Regions from separate parts of the Streptomyces fagopyri genome, predicted to be linked through region 1. Evidence: riboswitches for the same ligand, from Rfam matches in the RefSeq annotation. Region 1 holds a riboswitch; each other region holds the start of a gene.

Region 1 (4,204 bases):
CCAGCGTCGAGGTCACCGGTCTGCCGGTGGACACCGAGTCGCCGAAGTCCCCACGCACCGCCCGGCTGAGATACTCCGCGTACTGCACCAGCACCGGCTTGTCGAAGCCGTACTCGTGCCGCAGTACGGCGATCTGTTCCGGGTCGACCTGCCCCGAGTCCATCCCGGCACTGGCCATCGCCGTCACCGGATCGCCCGGCAGGTAGTCGAGCACCAGGAAAGACACCGTGTAGGCCGCCCACAGCACCCCAACCGCTTGCGCGAGCCGCTTGATCACATACCGGCGCACGGTCTAGCCGATCCAGGTGTCGTGCAGCTGGATCCGGCTGGAGGCGTCGAAGTCCAGGTCGTGCACCTTCTTCGACACGCCCAGCTGGGTCTGCAGTTCCACCACCGGCGCGTAGTAGGCGTTCTGCACGATCGACTCCTGGGCCTGGGCCACCAGCTGTTTGCGCTTGGCGGTGTCCGTGGTCGCGGCTTGTGCGGACAGTGCGGCGTCCAGGTCACCGGCCGGTACGCGGTAGAAGTTGGCCAGTTGAGTGGAGAAGGAGCTGCGGAGGATGTCCGGGTCGGCCCGGGTGACGTTGCTCCAGGCCGCGTCGTAGTCGCCCGACTGAAGTGTCGGGGCCAGCTGGGTGACCTGGAGCTGCTTGAGGACGACGTCGATGCCGACGGACTTGAGCTGCTGCTGGATCAGTTCCAGCGCGGGCTGGTTGGTGGCCGCATTGGGGATCCAGTTGATGGTCAGGCCGAGTTTCCTGCTGCCCTTGGTGCGGATACCGTCGCTGCCTGACTTCCAACCGGCCTGGTCGAGCAGCGACTTCGCCCTGGCCGCGTCGAAGGTGAGGTTCGAGGCGAGGCTGGTGTAGTCGGGCGTCGTGTGCGCGAGCACACTGGTCGCGGCCCGGGTGCCGGTCGGGAAAACGGTGTCGGCGATCTGCTTCCGGTCAATGGCGTACCGGATCGCCTGCCGCACTCTGGCGTCCTTGAGAGCTGGACGGGAGTTGTTGAAGGCCAGGCCGAATACCACGCCCGGGTTGGCCCGGCGCTGGAGAGCGACCTGACTGCCCCTGAGCCCTGCCTCGTTGGCCTTGCCGACACTGCTGATGGCGTCCACCTGGCCGGACTGGAGGCTGCCGGCCCGTACGCCCGCCTCCGGCACGACCTTGAAGACCAGCTTGTCGAGGTAGGCCTCGCCCTTCTTGCTCCACAAAGAGGAACCCCAGGCGTATCCGGTGCGCCTGGCGAGGGTGATCGATTGGTTCTGCACGTACTGCTTCAGCACGAACGGTCCGGATCCGACGACTCCGTCGCTGCACCTCTGCTGCGGGGTCTTCTTCACGCTCGCCGACGACTCGATGCCCAGCGAGTGCGTGGAAGTGGCCTGCAGAAATTGGGCGTTGGGTTGCTTGAAGGCCACCTTGACGGTGAGCGGGTCGATCACGGTGGTGCTCTTGACGCCGCTCAGGTAACCCTCGGCCAGTGCTCCCAGGACGCCGAGCTTCGGCACCGCGTCGAAGTTGTCCTTGACCACCTGCGCGGTCAGCTTCGAGCGGTCGCTGAAGGTGACGCCCGAGCGCAGATGGAAGGTGAACGTCGTGGCGTCGGAGCTGACGTCCCAGCTCTTCGCCAGCCACGGCACGATCTTGCCGGTCTCGGGGTCCTGGTCGGTCAGTGAGTCCACGATCTGGCGGACCGAGTAGATGGTCTCGTTGCTGGCGACCTGCTGCGGGTCGACGCAGCCGGCGTCCGAACCCACCGCGAAGGTCAGGGTGCCGCCGGACTTTGCCCGGCCGCTGCCGGAATCGGAGCCTTCGCCGCTGGATCCGCAGGCGGTCAGCAGGACACTGGTGGTGAGGAGGGCGCTCAGCGTGGCCCATCGGGGGGTTCTGAAATCCGGAAGTGCGGTCACAGAAGGCTTCTCCAACTCGTGTCACCAGGCACGGGGTGTCCAGTTGGGCACGGCCGTACATGGGCGTTCGACCCCGGTCGGCGCGACGCCGGCGACGGGGGAGCGCTGCGCGGAGGGGGACGGTCAGGTGGATGCCCCCGATACCGACATCGGTGGCAGGGGGAGGAGGGACGAGAGCCGAGGCCGCCGACGGATGTCAGCCGACCGGAAGAAGGCTCCTCAGACCTGACAGAGACAGCTGGTCGAGCGCTTCAGATCGATGTGGCGCCGACGCGAGAACCGGGAGAACACCGAGACGACGGCGAAGGAGGCTGTCAGGTCACCGCTGTGCCGCATGCTGCCCCTCCCCATCTCCGACCCCGCTCATGGGGCCACGCGCTTGCGTGGATCGCCGATGATCCACGCCGGGCTTTCACCTGGAGCACCCCACCGCGCGGGAGGGTTGCCGGTCAGCAAGCCAGGGCTTGACGCTGACACTCAATGCCGTTGGGGATCGTACGGAGGGCTGTTGTCGTACGTCAATGCCACAGAGCGAGGCCCCGCAAGGCCGGTCGGGCCGGCACCGGGTCCGTCTCAGGAACCGCTCCGCCCAAGGGGGATTCTCTGGCCGGCCTCGATCGCCACCGGCAGCCGGTCCACGGCCGGGGGCAGCGGACAGGTGGCCATGTCCGTGTAGGCGCAGGCAGGTTCGCAGCGCGTTGAAGTCCAGGACAGCCCTTCCGTCGGCCGCCCACCTCGACCTCGCGATGCTATCGACTACCACCACCGGGCTGCTGCCAGGTCCTGGCGGCCGGCGGAGCGGCCATTCGCATCCTGGACCGGACGGCCTACACTGCCCGCTGGCCTTTCCACCTGCTGGACCGGCGTTGACAAATGTCCGGGCCGTTGCCTTAACTACTGGCCAGAACGGTCATGAGCGTCAGCGACAAGCCCTGGCTTGCTGACCGGCAACCCTCCCACCGCGGTGGGGTGCCCCAGGTGACGACCCGGCCGATGAAGTTTCGGTAAGCGCGAGGCCCTCAGGGGCGGAACGGTGACGGTGAGGTCATGTACGCAGTTCCCAGGACGGCCGCACGCCGCTCCCAGGGTTGCGTACCGCCGTACGTGAATCTGCTGGTCGCCGATCGTGCCGTCGATCTGCTCCGCGTGAACAGCGCGCTGTGTACCGCCCCGGGTCGCGCCCTCTGTCGGGGCTGACACTTCTCCGCAGCCCCCGTACTTCCTGACGAACACTGCCGCCGCGGTGTTTTCCGTCGTCCTCCCCGCCCCCGGTGCCTCGCCGGCGCATGCCGCCGTGCCATCCGGGGTGTCGTCCGATCCAGCCGGAGCCCACCGTGAGTGAACCCCCTGGCGCTACCGTCACGCTTCCCGAGACGTCCACCGCCGATGAACCGTCAAAGCCCCTCACCGCTCAGCGAGTTCTGCCGCTGCGGCGCCCCGGACGCTGGATCGCGACCGCGGTCGTACTCGTCCTGGTCGCCCAGTTCGTGCACGGACTGGTCACCAATCCCTTCTACCAGTGGGACCGCTGGAACTATTGGTTTCTACGCCCCACCATCCTCGACGGCCTGGCGATCACCCTCGAAGTCGCCGCCTACAGTGCGGTGTTGGGTCTTGCCGGCGGGATCGTGCTCGCATTGGGCCGCCTCTCGAAGAACCCGGTGCTGCGCGCGGTCAGCTGGACGTACGTCTGGGCGCTGCGCTCCGTCCCGCTCATCGTGGTGCTGATCTTCCTCTACAACTTCAGCGCCCTGTACAAGACGTTGAGCGTCGGCATTCCCTTCGGGCCGGCCTTCTTCTCCTTCGACGAGTCGAGACTCGGCACCGACATGGTCGTGGCCGTCATCGGCCTCAGCCTCAACGAGGCCGCCTACGCGGCCGAGGTGGTCCGCGGCGGCATCCTCTCCGTCGACCAGGGCCAGCACGAAGCGGCCGCGGCACTCGGGCTGCCCAAGAGCTACCAGTTCCGGAGAATCGTCTTCCCGCAGGCGCTGCGCTCGATCGTCCCGAACTACGTCAACCAGCTCATCGGCCTGATCAAGGGCACCTCGCTGGTCTTCTACGTGTCCCTGCTCGACCTGTTCGGCTCCGCGCAGACGATGGGCGCCACCTATCCCGGCGACATCGTGCCGCTGCTGCTGGTTGTCACCGCCTGGTACCTGATCCTGACCAGCGTCGTCTCCGTCATCCAGTTCTACGTCGAGCGGCACTACGCCCGCGGTGCCACCCGCGGCCTGCCGCCGACGCCTCTGCAGACGTTCCGCACCGGCCTATCCGACCTGCGGGACCGCA
Region 2 (4,204 bases), 6.4 Mb from region 1:
TCGCCGCGCTGGACAGTGTCAGCGAGGTCTTCTCCGTCACCGGTACGTACGACCTGATCGCCATGGTCCGGGTCAAGGCCCACGACGACCTGGCGGACGTCATCCCGGGCAGCATCAGCAAGATCCCGGGGGTCGAGGGCACCGACACCCACGTCGCGTTCCGCACGTACTCGCAGCACGACCTCGAAGCCGCGTTCGCGATCGGCCTGGACTCCTGACCCACCGCGCGGCCTGAGGGCCACCGCTCGGGGCCACGGCCCGGGAGTCACCATCCGGGGGCCGCCCCCGGGCGCCCAGCGAGGGGCGCAGGCTGACGGGCGCGGCGGGCCACGTGACCGGCCACGCCACTCACCCGGTCCCCCACTCCACCCTGCCCCGCCTCATCCGCGCCGTGACGCGCCCTCCGCGGCCGCCGGTGTCAGACCGCGGGCACGCAGCGACCGCCCTCGGTCCGGTAGCGCCACTGCGCACCGTCGCGTACGAGCTCCTTCACGGCGCGCACGAAGCGCTCCACGTGCTCGTCCGGGGTGCCGGCTCCGAAGCTGACGCGGATCGCGTTGAGGGACTTCTCGCCGGGCGCGGCCTCGGGGGCCCCGCACTCGCCCTGGGTCTGCGGGTCGCTGCCGAGGAGCGTGCGCAGAAGCGGGTGCGCGCAGAAGAGACCGTCGCGCACCCCGATGCCGTACTCGGCGGAGAGCGCGGCCGCGAAGTGCGAGCTGTTCCACCCCTCGACGACGAACGAGATGACGCCGACCCGGGGCGCGTCGTCGCCGAACAGGGACAGCACGCGCACGGCGGGCACCTCGGCGAGCCCCTCCCGGACCGTGCGGATCAGGTGCCGCTCACGGTAGACGATCCGGTCGAAGCCCTCCTCGGTGAGCGCCTTGCAGGCGGCGGCGATGGAGTAGGCGCCGATGACGTTGGGGGACCCCGCCTCGTGCCGGGCCGCGCTCTCGTGCCACTCGACATCGACGCCGCCGTCCGCGCGCCGGGCGACCTTGCGGCTGGCGCCGCCGCCGGCGAGGTACGGCTCGGCCTCGCGCAGCCAGTCGGAGCGGCCGGCGAGGACTCCGGAACCGAAGGGCGCGTACAGCTTGTGCCCGGAGAAGGCGACCCAGTCGACGTCGAGGTCACGGACGGACACCGGCCGGTGCGGGGCGAGCTGGGCGGCGTCCAGGACGATCCGGGCGTCGTGGGCGTGCGCGGCGGCGGCGAGCTCGCGCACCGGCCACAGCTCACCGGTGACGTTCGAGGCGCCGGTGACGCAGACGAGGGCCGGTCCCCGGGGATCACGGCCGGCGAGGGCGCGCTCCAGGATCGCGACGGCCTCCCCCGGGCCGCGGGGCGCGTCGAGGTACGTGACCCGCGCGTCCTGCCACGGCAGCAGCGAGGCGTGGTGCTCGGTCTCGAACACGAAGACCTGGCATTCGGCCGGAAGGGCGGCGGCGAGCAGGTTGAGCGAGTCGGTCGTCGACCGGGTGAAGACGACCTGGTCGTCCTCGCGGCAGTCCAGGAACTCCGCGACGGTCACGCGGGCGTTCTCGAAGAGGTCGGTGGACAGCTGCGAGAGGTAGCCCGCCCCGCGGTGCACGCTGCCGTAGTACGGGGCGTACGCGGCGACGTCGTCCCAGACGCGCTGGAGGGCCGGGGCGCTGGCGGCGTAGTCGAGGGCGGCGTACGTGACCTCCCCGCCGGTGACGAGCGGGACGCTCACATCACGGCCCAGAACGGGCAGCGGGGCACATACGGACCGGTCGGCGGCAACGGTGGAGACAGACATGGCGCACTCCTGTGAGAGGCAGGCGAAAGCACCGCGCGAGCGGGGGCGTACGGAGGTACGCGCGGGCGGCTCGGCGCAGGTGAGGGTGAGAACAAGAAGGGGTGTGCGGAGGCGGGGCTCTACGCCCTAGCGCATTCGCTTGCTCACAGAGGGCTCCCTCGAACGACCAGGACCCCTGGGATTCTCGAGGGGTCCGCGCTTGCCGCAGACCTCGCTGCCTACGGCCTGGTCTTCACCCGGGGCACCCCGCCACGGACGGAGGGTTGCCGGACAGCCGGCCGGGGCCTGATGGCTGTCGCTCATGACCTGATACCGCATCCTGCCACACGATCTTGCCGACGCAACCCCAGCGTCCACATACCGGTACGCGCCCCAGCCGCGGCTACCCGGCCCGTCCGTACTCGGGGGCTGCCGCCCCCGGACCCCCGCATCGGCCTCACGGGCCGTGTCCCCGATCGCCGGACGGGTCGATGGTGCGAGCCCGCGCCGGCGATCTCCAGCCCGTCCGGCGTTCGAGGACGAGTCCTTCGGGCGGATGCCGTGGGCGGGCTACGCGTTGGTGGCCGTCACCCAGCGGTCCAGGACACCGCGCGCCGCCCCGGAGTCGATGGCCCCGGCCGTCTTCACCATCGCGACCCGGAGCTGGTCCACCAGGGACGCGTCCGTCGGGGACAGCGCCACCAGCGCGGCCGCCGCGTTCAGCACCACGGCGTCCCGTACCGGCCCCGTCTCACCGTCCAGGACACGGCGGGCGACCTCCGCGTTGTAGGAGGCGTCGGCACCCCGCAGGGCCTCCACGGGCACGAGGTCGAGCCCGACGTCCCGCGGATCGAACCGCTCCTCGGTCACCTTGCCGTCCCGCACGACCCAGACCCTCGACGTCGCCGTGGTGGTCAGCTCGTCCAGCCCGTCGTCACCGCGGAAGACCAGCGAGGAGTTGCCGCGCTCGGCGAAGACGCCTGCCATGATCGGCGCCATCCGGGCGTCCGCGACACCCACCGCCTGCGCCCTCACCCGCGCGGGGTTGGTCAGCGGGCCGAGGAAGTTGAAGACCGTCCGGATCCCCAACTGCCCGCGCGCCGCGGCGACATGACGCAGCGCCGGGTGGAACTTCACGGCGAAGCAGAAGGTGATCCCGGCCTCCTCGGCGACCTCGGCCACCCGCTTCGGCGTCAGCTCCAGGTTGACGCCGAGCTTTCCCAGCACGTCCGAGGCACCGGATGCCGAGGACGCGGCCCGGTTTCCGTGCTTGACGACCTTCGCGCCGGTCCCGGCCACCACGATCGACGACATCGTGGAGATGTTCACCGTCTTCGCGCCGTCACCGCCGGTGCCGACGATGTCGACGGTCTCGCCCGGGACCTCGATCACCTTGGCGTGCTCGTACATCGTGCGGACCAGGCCGGTGATCTCCTCGACCGTCTCGCCCTTGGCCCGCAGCGCCACCACGAAGCCGGCGATCTGCGCGTCCGTCGCCTCGCCGCTCATGATCCGGTCCATCGCCCAGGCCGTGTCGTCCGCGCTCTGGTCCCGGCCGTCGAGCAGGCCGTTCAGTACGGCGGGCCAGGAACGGCCCGCCGCGATGTCGCCTCCAGCGGGGGTCACAGCACTCATATGCCGCTCCTGGGTTCGTGGACAGGTACAAGCAGGGTCCACCCTATCCAGCCCCGGGCACGGCAAAGAGCCCCCGTCCGGGCAATGGACGGGGGCTCCTGCCGTGGCGATCAGTGGGACCGGTGAGAACCGGCCAAAGGATCAGTGGTGACCGTGGCCGCTCGTGATCTCCTCGTACTCCTCGACCGTGGGCTTGGGGATCTGGCTGTTCTCCCCGTAGAAGCCCTTGCTGAGCTTGGCCCGCAGTCGCTGCGCGCCGTTCACCTTGCGCTCCACACCGTTCTCGTCGACCACCGGGCCGATCTGGGCGGGCTGGTACTGCTCGTGCGCGGTGAGCGTGTGCAGGGCCTCCTGGCCGAGCGGCTCGTGCACCTCGATGAACTCACCGTGCGGCAGGCGCTTGATGATGCCCGACTCGCGGCCGTGCAGCACCTTCTCCTTGTCGCGGCGCTGGAGGCCGAGGCAGATCCGCTTGGTGGCGATGAAGACGAGCACCGGCACGACGAAGAACGCGATCCGGACGAACCAGGTGATCGAGTTGATCGACAGGTGGAAGTGCGTGGCCCAGATGTCGTTGCCGCCACCGACCAGCAGGACGAAGTACCAGCTGATCCAGGCCGCGCCGAAGGCGGTACGGGTCGGGACGTTGCGCGGGCGGTCCAGGATGTGGTGCTCGCGCTTGTCGCCGGTGACCCAGGACTCGATGAACGGGTAGACCGCGATCGCGACCAGGACCAGCGGGAAGATCACCAGCGGGATGAACACACCCAGGACGAGCGTGTGACCCCAGAAGTTGATCTCCCAGCCCGG
Region 3 (4,204 bases), 4.9 Mb from region 1:
GGAACTCCTGGTCGAAGACCGGCTCCAGCGGTGTCTGGTACAGCATGTGGTGGACGAACCACAGCACCGAGTTCGCGATGCCGTTGTACGCGTCCGCGTGCACCGCGGCGTCGATGTCCAGCATCCGCACGCCGTCCTCGCCCACTCCGCGCCGGACCGCCTCGCGGTCGCCTTCGCCGAGCGCCGAGCACACCCACAGGGCCCCCGCGTCCGGCCCGATCGCGGAGAGGCCCGAGACCAGCCCGCCCCCGCCGCGCCGGGCCTGGAGCGAGCCGTCCTCCAGCACCTCGTAGGAGATCGGACCGCGGTTGGACGCGACGAGGATCCGGTGGGTGCCGTGCGATGAAGCCGTCGAAGCCATGCCTCGAAACCTAGCCCGGCACCGAAACGCTCAAACGTTCCCGTCGGCCGTATGCGACGAAGGACACGGACCGCGGGACGGCGGGGCCGGTCGCGCCGCCCGCCGGCCCCTCACCAGGGGCCGGGCTCACGCGGCCCTGCGCTTCACGTACTCGGAGATTTCGGCCATCGGGGGGCGTTCCTCCGTGTCCACCGAGTACGTACGCGGCTCGAAACCGTCCTCGCCCCGCTCGAACTGGGTGAGGGACGGCCGGATGAGATGCCCGCGGGCCAGCCGGAGCTGCGCCGTGCGGTAGATCGCGGCGGACATCCGGCCCAGCGCCTGCCCGTCCTGGTGACGGTGCTTGCGCTCGCCGACGTCGACCTGGGCGAGCGCGTCGAGGCCCACCAGGTGCAGGGCGTCGACGAGCATGCCCAGTTCGACGCCGTAGCCGACGGGGAAGGGCAGCTGTTCCAGCAGCGAGCGGCGGGCCGCGTACTCACCGCCGAGCGGCTGGACGAAGCCGGCCAGCTGGGGCCAGTGCATGTTCAGCAGCGGGCGGGCCATGAGTTCCGTGACGCGACCGCCCTGGCCCGCGGCGCCGGCCAGCGGACGGTCGTACATCCCCTTGACGAGGTCCACGTCCGGCTCGGTGAGCAGCGGACCCACGATCCCGGAGACGAAGTCCGACGAGAACTCCCTCAGGTCCGCGTCGATGAAACAGACGATGTCCCCGCTCGTCACGAGGAGCGACCGCCACAGGACCTCGCCCTTGCCGGGCACGGCCGGGATGCGGGGCAGGATCTCGTCCCGGTGCACGACGCGCGCGCCCGCCGCGGCGGCGACCTCCGACGTGCGGTCGGTCGAACCCGAGTCGACGACGACGATCTCGTCGACGAGGGGCACCTGACGCATCAGGTCGTCGCGGATGACGGCGACGATCTCGCCGACCGTCTCCTCCTCGTTCAGCGCGGGCAGCACGACGCTCACCGTGGAGCCCGAGGCGCGTTTGGCGGACATGATTCCGTGCAGCGGACGATCGGCCACGGACCAGGAGCGTGTGCTCAGCCAGCGCTCGACTTCCTTCAGCACAGTCTGCGGCTCCTCACTGTCTGATCACCCGGTGTCCCCCGGTGTGATCCATCTCGCGGTTCGGACGACTATCTCAACTGTCCTGGCCTTCGGTTACAGTCTTGAACAACGCGGATGACCATCGCATGTCGTAGATCATCCCGAATTGAAGACCAACAACCGAATACCGCTCATCCAGAGGGGCAGAGGGATACGGCCCGATGAAGCCCCGGCAACCCTCCAGCCGGTCTCGTACCGATCATCGCTGATCGCGTCGCGGGGCTCCCGGCTCGGGAAGGTGCCAAATCCGTCTCACGGCGAAGTGCGTCGTGAGGAAGATGAGGAGAAAGGGCCTCGCCTCCATGGCTGCGCAGACTGTTGCAAGCACTCCGGACACCGTGACCTCCGCGAACCCGGCCGATTCCGCGCGATCCGTCGATCTGGGTCCCGCCGCCGCGCTCACCTGCCGCGAGTGCGGCCACCGGGTGCCGCTCGGCCCGGTCTTCGCCTGCGAGGAGTGTTTCGGACCGCTGGAGATCGCCTACGACTTCTCGGCCTACGAAACCGAGGAACTGCGGGCGCGCATCGAGGCGGGCCCCGCGAACATCTGGCGTTACGCGCCGCTGCTCCCCGTCCCGGCCGACGTCGCCGGCAAGCCGAACATCAACCCGGGCTGGACCAGGCTCGTCCAGGCGGACAACCTCGCCCGCGAGCTGGGTGTCGACCCCGGCCGGCTCTTCGTCAAGGACGACTCGGGCAACCCGACGCACTCCTTCAAGGATCGCGTCGTCGCCCAGGCCATCGAGGCGGCCCGTGCCTTCGGCTTCACCACCCTCTCCTGCTCCTCGACCGGCAACCTCGCCGGCGCGGTGGGTGCCGCCGCCGCCCGCGCCGGCTTCCGCTCCTGCGTGTTCATCCCGCACGACCTGGAGCAGGGCAAGGTCGTCATGGCCGCGGTCTACGGCGGCGAGCTCATCGGCATCGAGGGCAACTACGACGACGTGAACCGCTTCTGCTCCGAGCTGATCGGCGACCCGGCCGGTGAGGGCTGGGGCTTCGTCAACGTCAACCTGCGGCCGTACTACGCGGAGGGGTCCAAGACCCTCGCGTACGAGATCTGCGAGCAGCTCGGCTGGCGGCTGCCCGACCAGCTCGTCGTGCCGATCGCCTCGGGCTCCCAGCTGACCAAGGTCGACAAGGGGCTCCAGGAGCTGATCAAGCTCGGTCTCGTCGAGGACAAGCCCTACAAGATCTTCGGTGCGCAGGCCGAGGGCTGTTCGCCGGTGTCCGTCGCCTACAAGGCCGGTCACGACGTCGTACGGCCGCAGAAGCCGAACACCATCGCCAAGTCGCTCGCCATCGGCAACCCCGCGGACGGCCCGTACGTGCTGGACATCGCGCGGCGGACGGGCGGGGCGGTGGAGGACGTGAACGACGAGCAGGTGGTCGACGCGATCAGGCTGCTGGCGCGCACCGAGGGGATCTTCGCCGAGACCGCCGGTGGGGTGACGGTGGGCGTGGCCAAGAAGCTGATCGAGAACGGACTGCTCGACCCGACGCTCACCACGGTCGTGCTGAACACCGGTGACGGCCTCAAGACGCTGGACGCGGTGGCCGGTACGGGACTGACCGCGACCATCCGCCCCAGCCTGGACTCCTTCCGCGAGGCCGGCCTCGCGTAGCCGCCCGGCCGGGGAGGTCGTTCTCCGGCCACGGGCCCGTGGGAAGCCGGGCGCGCTGCTTCGCGCGCCGTGCCCCTGCCGGGGCGCTCCCCAGCCGTACCCCAGAATCCGACCGGGAGGTCATCGCATGAGCGTCAACGTCCGCATCCCCACCATCCTGCGCACCTACACCGGCGGCCGGTCCGAGGTGACCGCCGAGGGAGGGAACCTCGGCGAGGTGATCTCCGACCTGGAGAAGAACCACACGGGCATCGCCGCGCGCGTGCTGGACGACGAGGGCAAGCTGCGCCGGTTCGTCAACGTGTACGTCAACGACGACGACGTCCGCTTCGAGCAGGGCCTGGAGACGGCGACGCCGGACGGCGCCGGCGTGTCGATCATCCCGGCCGTCGCCGGAGGCTGACGGGCGGTTACCCACGGTGAGATCATTACCGTGGGTAATGCCAATCACCGAGAGTTCATCGAATTGCCCCCTCCGCGAGAGAAGCGGAGGGGGCAATTCTGTATGGTTGAGCACGGTACAGTTGGGGAACCGGCTTCGTTTTCCATGCCGGGTGCATATGAGTTCACGTCCGGCCTGCGGCAAGAAGTAGCCAAAATGCCCGGCGTTTTTGAGCCTTATGCGGCCTTTATAGGGCCCGAGTTGCCCTAAATATTCGCGAATTCTCCCTATATTCCCGATCGGCCGTGCCCAGAATTCTCGTCCGATTGACCTGTTGCAGACGGCAGTTGGACAGATACATTCAGCCGCGGTCGACGCGTTCCGGCGCACACCCCCAATCCGTTGGGGGGTGGAGGTCTGACCCGGGCCCGCGAAGTGCGGTCCTGTGCAAGGGCCAGTAATAGGGGAGTTAGGCATGGCTCAGGGCACCGTCAAGTGGTTCAACGCGGAGAAGGGGTACGGCTTCATCGCGGTCGACGGTGGTGCGGATGTTTTCGTCCACTACAGCGCGATTCAGATGGACGGCTACCGCACCCTGGAAGAGGGTCAGCGGGTCGATTTCGAGATCTCGCAGGGCCAGAAGGGGCCGCAGGCGGACATGGTCCGGCTCGCGACCGGCTGAAGCACGCGCCGACTGACTGTTCGACGTGACGAAGGGCTCGTATCCCT
Region 4 (4,204 bases), 1.8 Mb from region 1:
GGGAGGCTTCGCGCGCTTCCGGGCCGTGGCGCGGGCGGGTGCGCCGTGTCACGGCCCTGCAGCCGGTCCCCGGGGCCGTCGCTCACGGTCCTGCCGGGCCGCCCGCCGCACGTGAACCGTCATGGGGGGCCTCTGGGGGCGGCAGCAAGTCGTGCAGCTGCTCGTACCGCTGCGCGCAGGCCGTTCGGGCGATGGCCTGCGAGACGGCGTCGGCCAGCGGGCGCGAGGACTCGCTCAGCAGCGTGCGCGCCTTGTCCGTGAGCGCCACCTCGATACCCCGTTTGTCCCCGCACGCCGAGCGCCGCGTGATCAGGCCCGCGTGCTGCAGACAGGCCACCTGATAGGTCAGCCGTGTCTTGGGGCGGCCCAGCAGTTCGGCGATCTGTGTCATGCGCAGGCTGGAGCCGGGCTGGTCGGCCAGCAGGCACAGCACCAGGAACTCGTCGTGCGAGACACCGAGGGCGTCCTTGACGTGAGCGCGCAACTGCTGCTCGATCGCCCCGGCCGCCGCCAACAGCCGCATCCAGGACCGCAGTTCGCTCGGCAGCAGGCCGTCGTCGGCCGCCTGCTCGTGTTCGGGCAGGTCAGCGGGGGCGAGGAAGTCGGCCATGGTGTCACAGTCTACCGGTTGTCCAAATTTGAAGAACGGGCTAGCCTGTGATCGTCCAAATTTGGATGACTCCTGGTTGTCCCACGGCCCGTGCGCCACCTCTCATCGTTAACCGTCTGGAGAACTCTCATGACCGTCGCCGTCGAAACCGGCCTGTGGCAGCTCGACCCCGCCCGCACCAGCGTCGTCATCCGGCACAAGACGATGTGGGGACTGGTGACGGTGAAGGGCGTCTTCGCCGCTGTCGCCGGGGAGGGCGAGGTGCGGTCCGACGGGACCGCCCACGGCACCGTCACCCTGGACGTGGCGTCCCTCGACACCAAGAACGGCAAGCGGGACAAGCACCTGCGCTCGGCCGACCTCTTCGACGCGGAACGGCACCCCACGATCACCTTCGCGGTGGACGACGCGGTGGTCGCCCAGGACGACACCGTCGCGGTGACCGGGCAGTTGACCGTGCGCGGCGTCACCAGGCCGCAGCCCGTCGTCGCCCGTGTCACCGCGGCGAGTGCCGAAGACGTCACCCTCGTCGCGGAGTTCACCGTGGACCGCGACCAGTTCGACATGGGCTGGAACCAGATGGGCATGCTCCGCGGCCTGACCACTGTCGTCAGCACCCTCGTCTTCACCCGCGTCAAGGGCTGAGCCGGCGGATCACCGCCCGCCGTCCGTGCGGCGGCGGGCAGTGGCCGTCCCGGGTCCGCGTTCTGCCGGGCAGGCGGACGACGGCGTCCGGCGAGAGAGTCTGACGAGCCGTCAGACCAGTTGCGTCGCCTCACGGAAGACCGGATGGGCGCCCAGTCGGCGGACGTAGTCCCGCAGACGGCCGTACGGGGAGAGCGCGTCCTCCGCGCCGAGGCGCGTGAGGGCCACCCACAGGTCGACGTCCGCGGCCGTCAACTCGCCACCCAGCACATGTGTCCGCGCGGCGAGCCGCTGATCCAGCGAACCGAGCGCGGCCGACCGTGCCGTCGGCGGGGCGTCCGGGGTGAGGCCGCGGTCCAGGAAGGCGCGGAACGTGTCGATGTCCGCGGCGAGGGACGGCGGATGCAGCCGGGGGAGCCCGGCGGCGTCGCGGCAGCCCGGAAGTTCACCGAGGTCGCGCAGGATGTCGGGGGTGTGGTTGCTGACGATGCGTCCGCTCCAGCGGTCGCACAGTGCCGGCGCGGTGAGCGGACCGTCGTAGTGGTGCCAGGTGGCCTCGTACGCCGCCCGCAGCGCGACGCGGGCGTCCGGTGTCCCGGAGGGCCCCGTCAGCAGCGTGGTGGTGACCGAGTCACGCAGTCCCAGCAGCCCGAGGGTGATCGAGACGCGCAGCGAGCGCGGACAGCCCTCGGAGAGGTACAGCTGATAGCGGTGCGGCGCGGGATAGAAGCCGCCGGCCGGACCGACACCGATGCGGCTGCGGATGCGGTGTCCACGCGAGGGTGCGGCGGCCCGGGGGGACGCGGCGGCGACCGCCCCCGTGGCGGGTGAGGCCGGGGCGCGGCGGGTGGAGGCGGGGGCGGCCGGACTGAGCGAGGCTGTCTCGGGCATGACTCTCCAGGGGGACGACGAAGCCCTGCCACCCGGGGCGGCAGCGGCGGGACGGGGTGACTGCGCTGACGTACCGTCCGGACCGCGGACCAGGGCGTGTCACGAAAGCCGCGGATGCCTCACGACTCCTGGTGCGCCCTCTCCCCGCACCGGGCGGAACCCCGGTCACGTCCGGTACACGGACTTCCGTCCGGCACGCCGAGAGCACGCACCGGACTCCGCGAGGCCCGCCCTCCGGGCGGCCGACGGGACTCTCCCCACCCGCCTAGCAGGCGCTGGAGACCCGCTGCAGATCGATGTGCAGGCGCCTGGTGAGACCGCTCGTGCCCTTTCCGGTCATTCCTGTCGCTCCCGTGTCCGGGGCTCGCGAGAGGCGAGACCACGCTTGCCCCACCGCTCCGGCGGGACCCGGTCGTCACCCGGGGCACCCCGTCGCGGTGGAAGGGTTGCCTGTCAGCGGGCCGGGGCCGATCAACCGCGACGCACGGAGGGAACCGGGCGAAGGGCGCTGACAATCGTGACCGTCCCCGTCAGTCTCGGTCCGCTCCGTGGGCTCGTCAAGAAGGCACCCGCGCGGTCTCACCACGTGGTCGTCCGGGCTTCCGAGCGTCGACACCCGTTCCTGGCCGTGCCTGACCCACGCCGGATCGGACCGGAGCAACTCCGGTGAGCACGAGGCCCCATGGGCCGGAACGGTGACGGTGACCGCGATGCACGCGGGCCAGGGGAAGACCGCCTCCCGCTCCCGTGGCCGAGCCGAGGCCGGCCGGGCCGCTGGATCGTCTCGGCGATCGTGCTGGCCCTGGTCGCCCAGATCGTCCACGGCCTGGCGACCCACCCGTTCTTCGAGTGGGACAGGTTCCAGTACTGGTTCCCGCGTCCCGACCGGCAGGCGTTCGCCGGCTCCCCGGCCACCGCCGCCGAGACGATCAACGACTTCGTGCAGGCCGACGCCTCCGACGGCTTCATCCTCGTCCCGCACATCACCCCCGGCGGCCTCGACGCCTTCGCCGACACCGTGGTCCCGCTGCTCCAGGAGCGCGGTGTGTTCCGTACGGAGTACGAGGGCACCACCCTCCACGACCACCTGGGCCTCGCCCACCCCGACACCGCGGGCACCCGGGGACGGCCGGGTCCGCCGGTGATCAGCTGACGTCGAGGTAGTCCCGGAGGGCCTCGGAGCGTGAGGGGTGACGCAGCTTGGACATCGTCTTGGACTCGATCTGGCGGATGCGCTCGCGTGTCACCCCGTACACCTGCCCTATCTCCTCCAGCGTGCGGGACTGGCCGTCCATGAGGCCGTAGCGCAGCGAGATGATTCCGGCCTCACGCGCGGTCATGTTCGCCAGGACGGCCTGGATGGCGTCCTTGAGGAGCAGGAAGGTGACCATGTCCGCCGGCGAGATGGTCTCGCTGTCCTCCAGTACGTCACCCAGTTCGGTACCGCCCTCCTCGCCGAGGGGGGTGTGGAGGGAGACCGGCTCCTTGGTGTAGTTCTCGATCTCGGTGATCTTCTCCACGGGCACGTCCAGCTTCCTCGCGAGTTCCTCCTGGGTCGGATCGGCCCCCGTGTCCTGGATGAACTCCCTGCGGACCTTGGCCATCCTGTTGATGACCTCGACCATGTGGACCGGAATGCGGATGGTCCGGCTCTGGTCCGCCAGAGCACGTGAGATCGCCTGCCGGATCCACCAGGTCGCGTAGGTCGAGAACTTGAACCCCCTGGCGTAGTCGAACTTCTCCACCGCGCGGATGAGACCCGTGTTGCCCTCCTGCACCAGGTCCAGGAAGAGCATCCCGCGCCTGCTGTAACGCTTGGCGATGGAGACGACCAGACGCAGGTTCGCCTCCACGAGATGGGACTTCGCCCGGTGCCCGTCAGCGGCCAGGATCTCCAGCTCCCGCCGGAACCCCGGGTCGATGCCCGGCTCCTCCAGGAGCCTGCGCTCGGCGAACAGGCCCGCCTCGATGCGCTTCGCCAGGTCCACCTCCTGCGCGGCGCCGAGCAGGGGGACCCGGGCGATCTGCTTGAGGTAGTCACGTACCTGATCGACCGAG

What was found. Region 1 has a riboswitch for S-adenosylmethionine ahead of GFH48_RS39860 (putative leader peptide). Riboswitches for the same ligand answer to the same signal wherever they lie in the genome.
Region 2: it holds a riboswitch for S-adenosylmethionine, as region 1 does, so the genes downstream of both, GFH48_RS28785 (aminotransferase class V-fold PLP-dependent enzyme) here and GFH48_RS39860 (putative leader peptide) in region 1, are expected to answer to the same signal.
Region 3: it holds a riboswitch for S-adenosylmethionine, as region 1 does, so the genes downstream of both, thrC (threonine synthase) here and GFH48_RS39860 (putative leader peptide) in region 1, are expected to answer to the same signal.
Region 4: it holds a riboswitch for S-adenosylmethionine, as region 1 does, so the genes downstream of both, GFH48_RS40095 (putative leader peptide) here and GFH48_RS39860 (putative leader peptide) in region 1, are expected to answer to the same signal.

What each region holds. Positions count from the first base shown of each region.
Region 1 is NZ_CP045643.1:290,432-294,635, reverse strand. Features, by position in the region: gene GFH48_RS01345 (ABC transporter permease) at 1-289, opposite strand, end outside; gene GFH48_RS01340 (ABC transporter substrate-binding protein) at 293-1,912, opposite strand; gene GFH48_RS39860 (putative leader peptide) at 2,132-2,248, opposite strand; SAM riboswitch class IV at 2,283-2,397, opposite strand; partial or broken gene GFH48_RS01335 (DUF1684 domain-containing protein) at 2,486-2,642, opposite strand; SAM riboswitch class IV at 2,821-2,929, shown strand; gene GFH48_RS01330 (amino acid ABC transporter permease) at 3,247-4,204, shown strand, end outside.
Region 2 is NZ_CP045643.1:6,669,844-6,674,047, reverse strand. Features, by position in the region: gene GFH48_RS28790 (Lrp/AsnC family transcriptional regulator) at 1-218, shown strand, start outside; gene GFH48_RS28785 (aminotransferase class V-fold PLP-dependent enzyme) at 419-1,780, opposite strand; SAM riboswitch class IV at 1,971-2,087, opposite strand; gene trpD (anthranilate phosphoribosyltransferase) at 2,330-3,394, opposite strand; gene qcrB (cytochrome bc1 complex cytochrome b subunit) at 3,536-4,204, opposite strand, start outside.
Region 3 is NZ_CP045643.1:5,148,861-5,153,064, forward strand. Features, by position in the region: gene GFH48_RS22225 (alpha,alpha-trehalose-phosphate synthase (UDP-forming)) at 1-361, opposite strand, end outside; gene GFH48_RS22230 (glucosyl-3-phosphoglycerate synthase) at 488-1,432, opposite strand; SAM riboswitch class I at 1,600-1,756, shown strand; gene thrC (threonine synthase) at 1,774-3,093, shown strand; gene GFH48_RS22240 (MoaD/ThiS family protein) at 3,221-3,496, shown strand; gene GFH48_RS22245 (cold-shock protein) at 3,951-4,157, shown strand.
Region 4 is NZ_CP045643.1:2,067,023-2,071,226, reverse strand. Features, by position in the region: gene GFH48_RS08855 (MarR family winged helix-turn-helix transcriptional regulator) at 83-610, opposite strand; gene GFH48_RS08850 (YceI family protein) at 740-1,255, shown strand; gene GFH48_RS08845 (glutathione S-transferase C-terminal domain-containing protein) at 1,367-2,146, opposite strand; gene GFH48_RS40095 (putative leader peptide) at 2,412-2,486, opposite strand; SAM riboswitch class IV at 2,523-2,669, opposite strand; partial or broken gene GFH48_RS08840 (F420-dependent methylene-tetrahydromethanopterin reductase) at 3,030-3,299, shown strand; partial or broken gene GFH48_RS08835 (RNA polymerase sigma factor) at 3,292-4,204, opposite strand, start outside.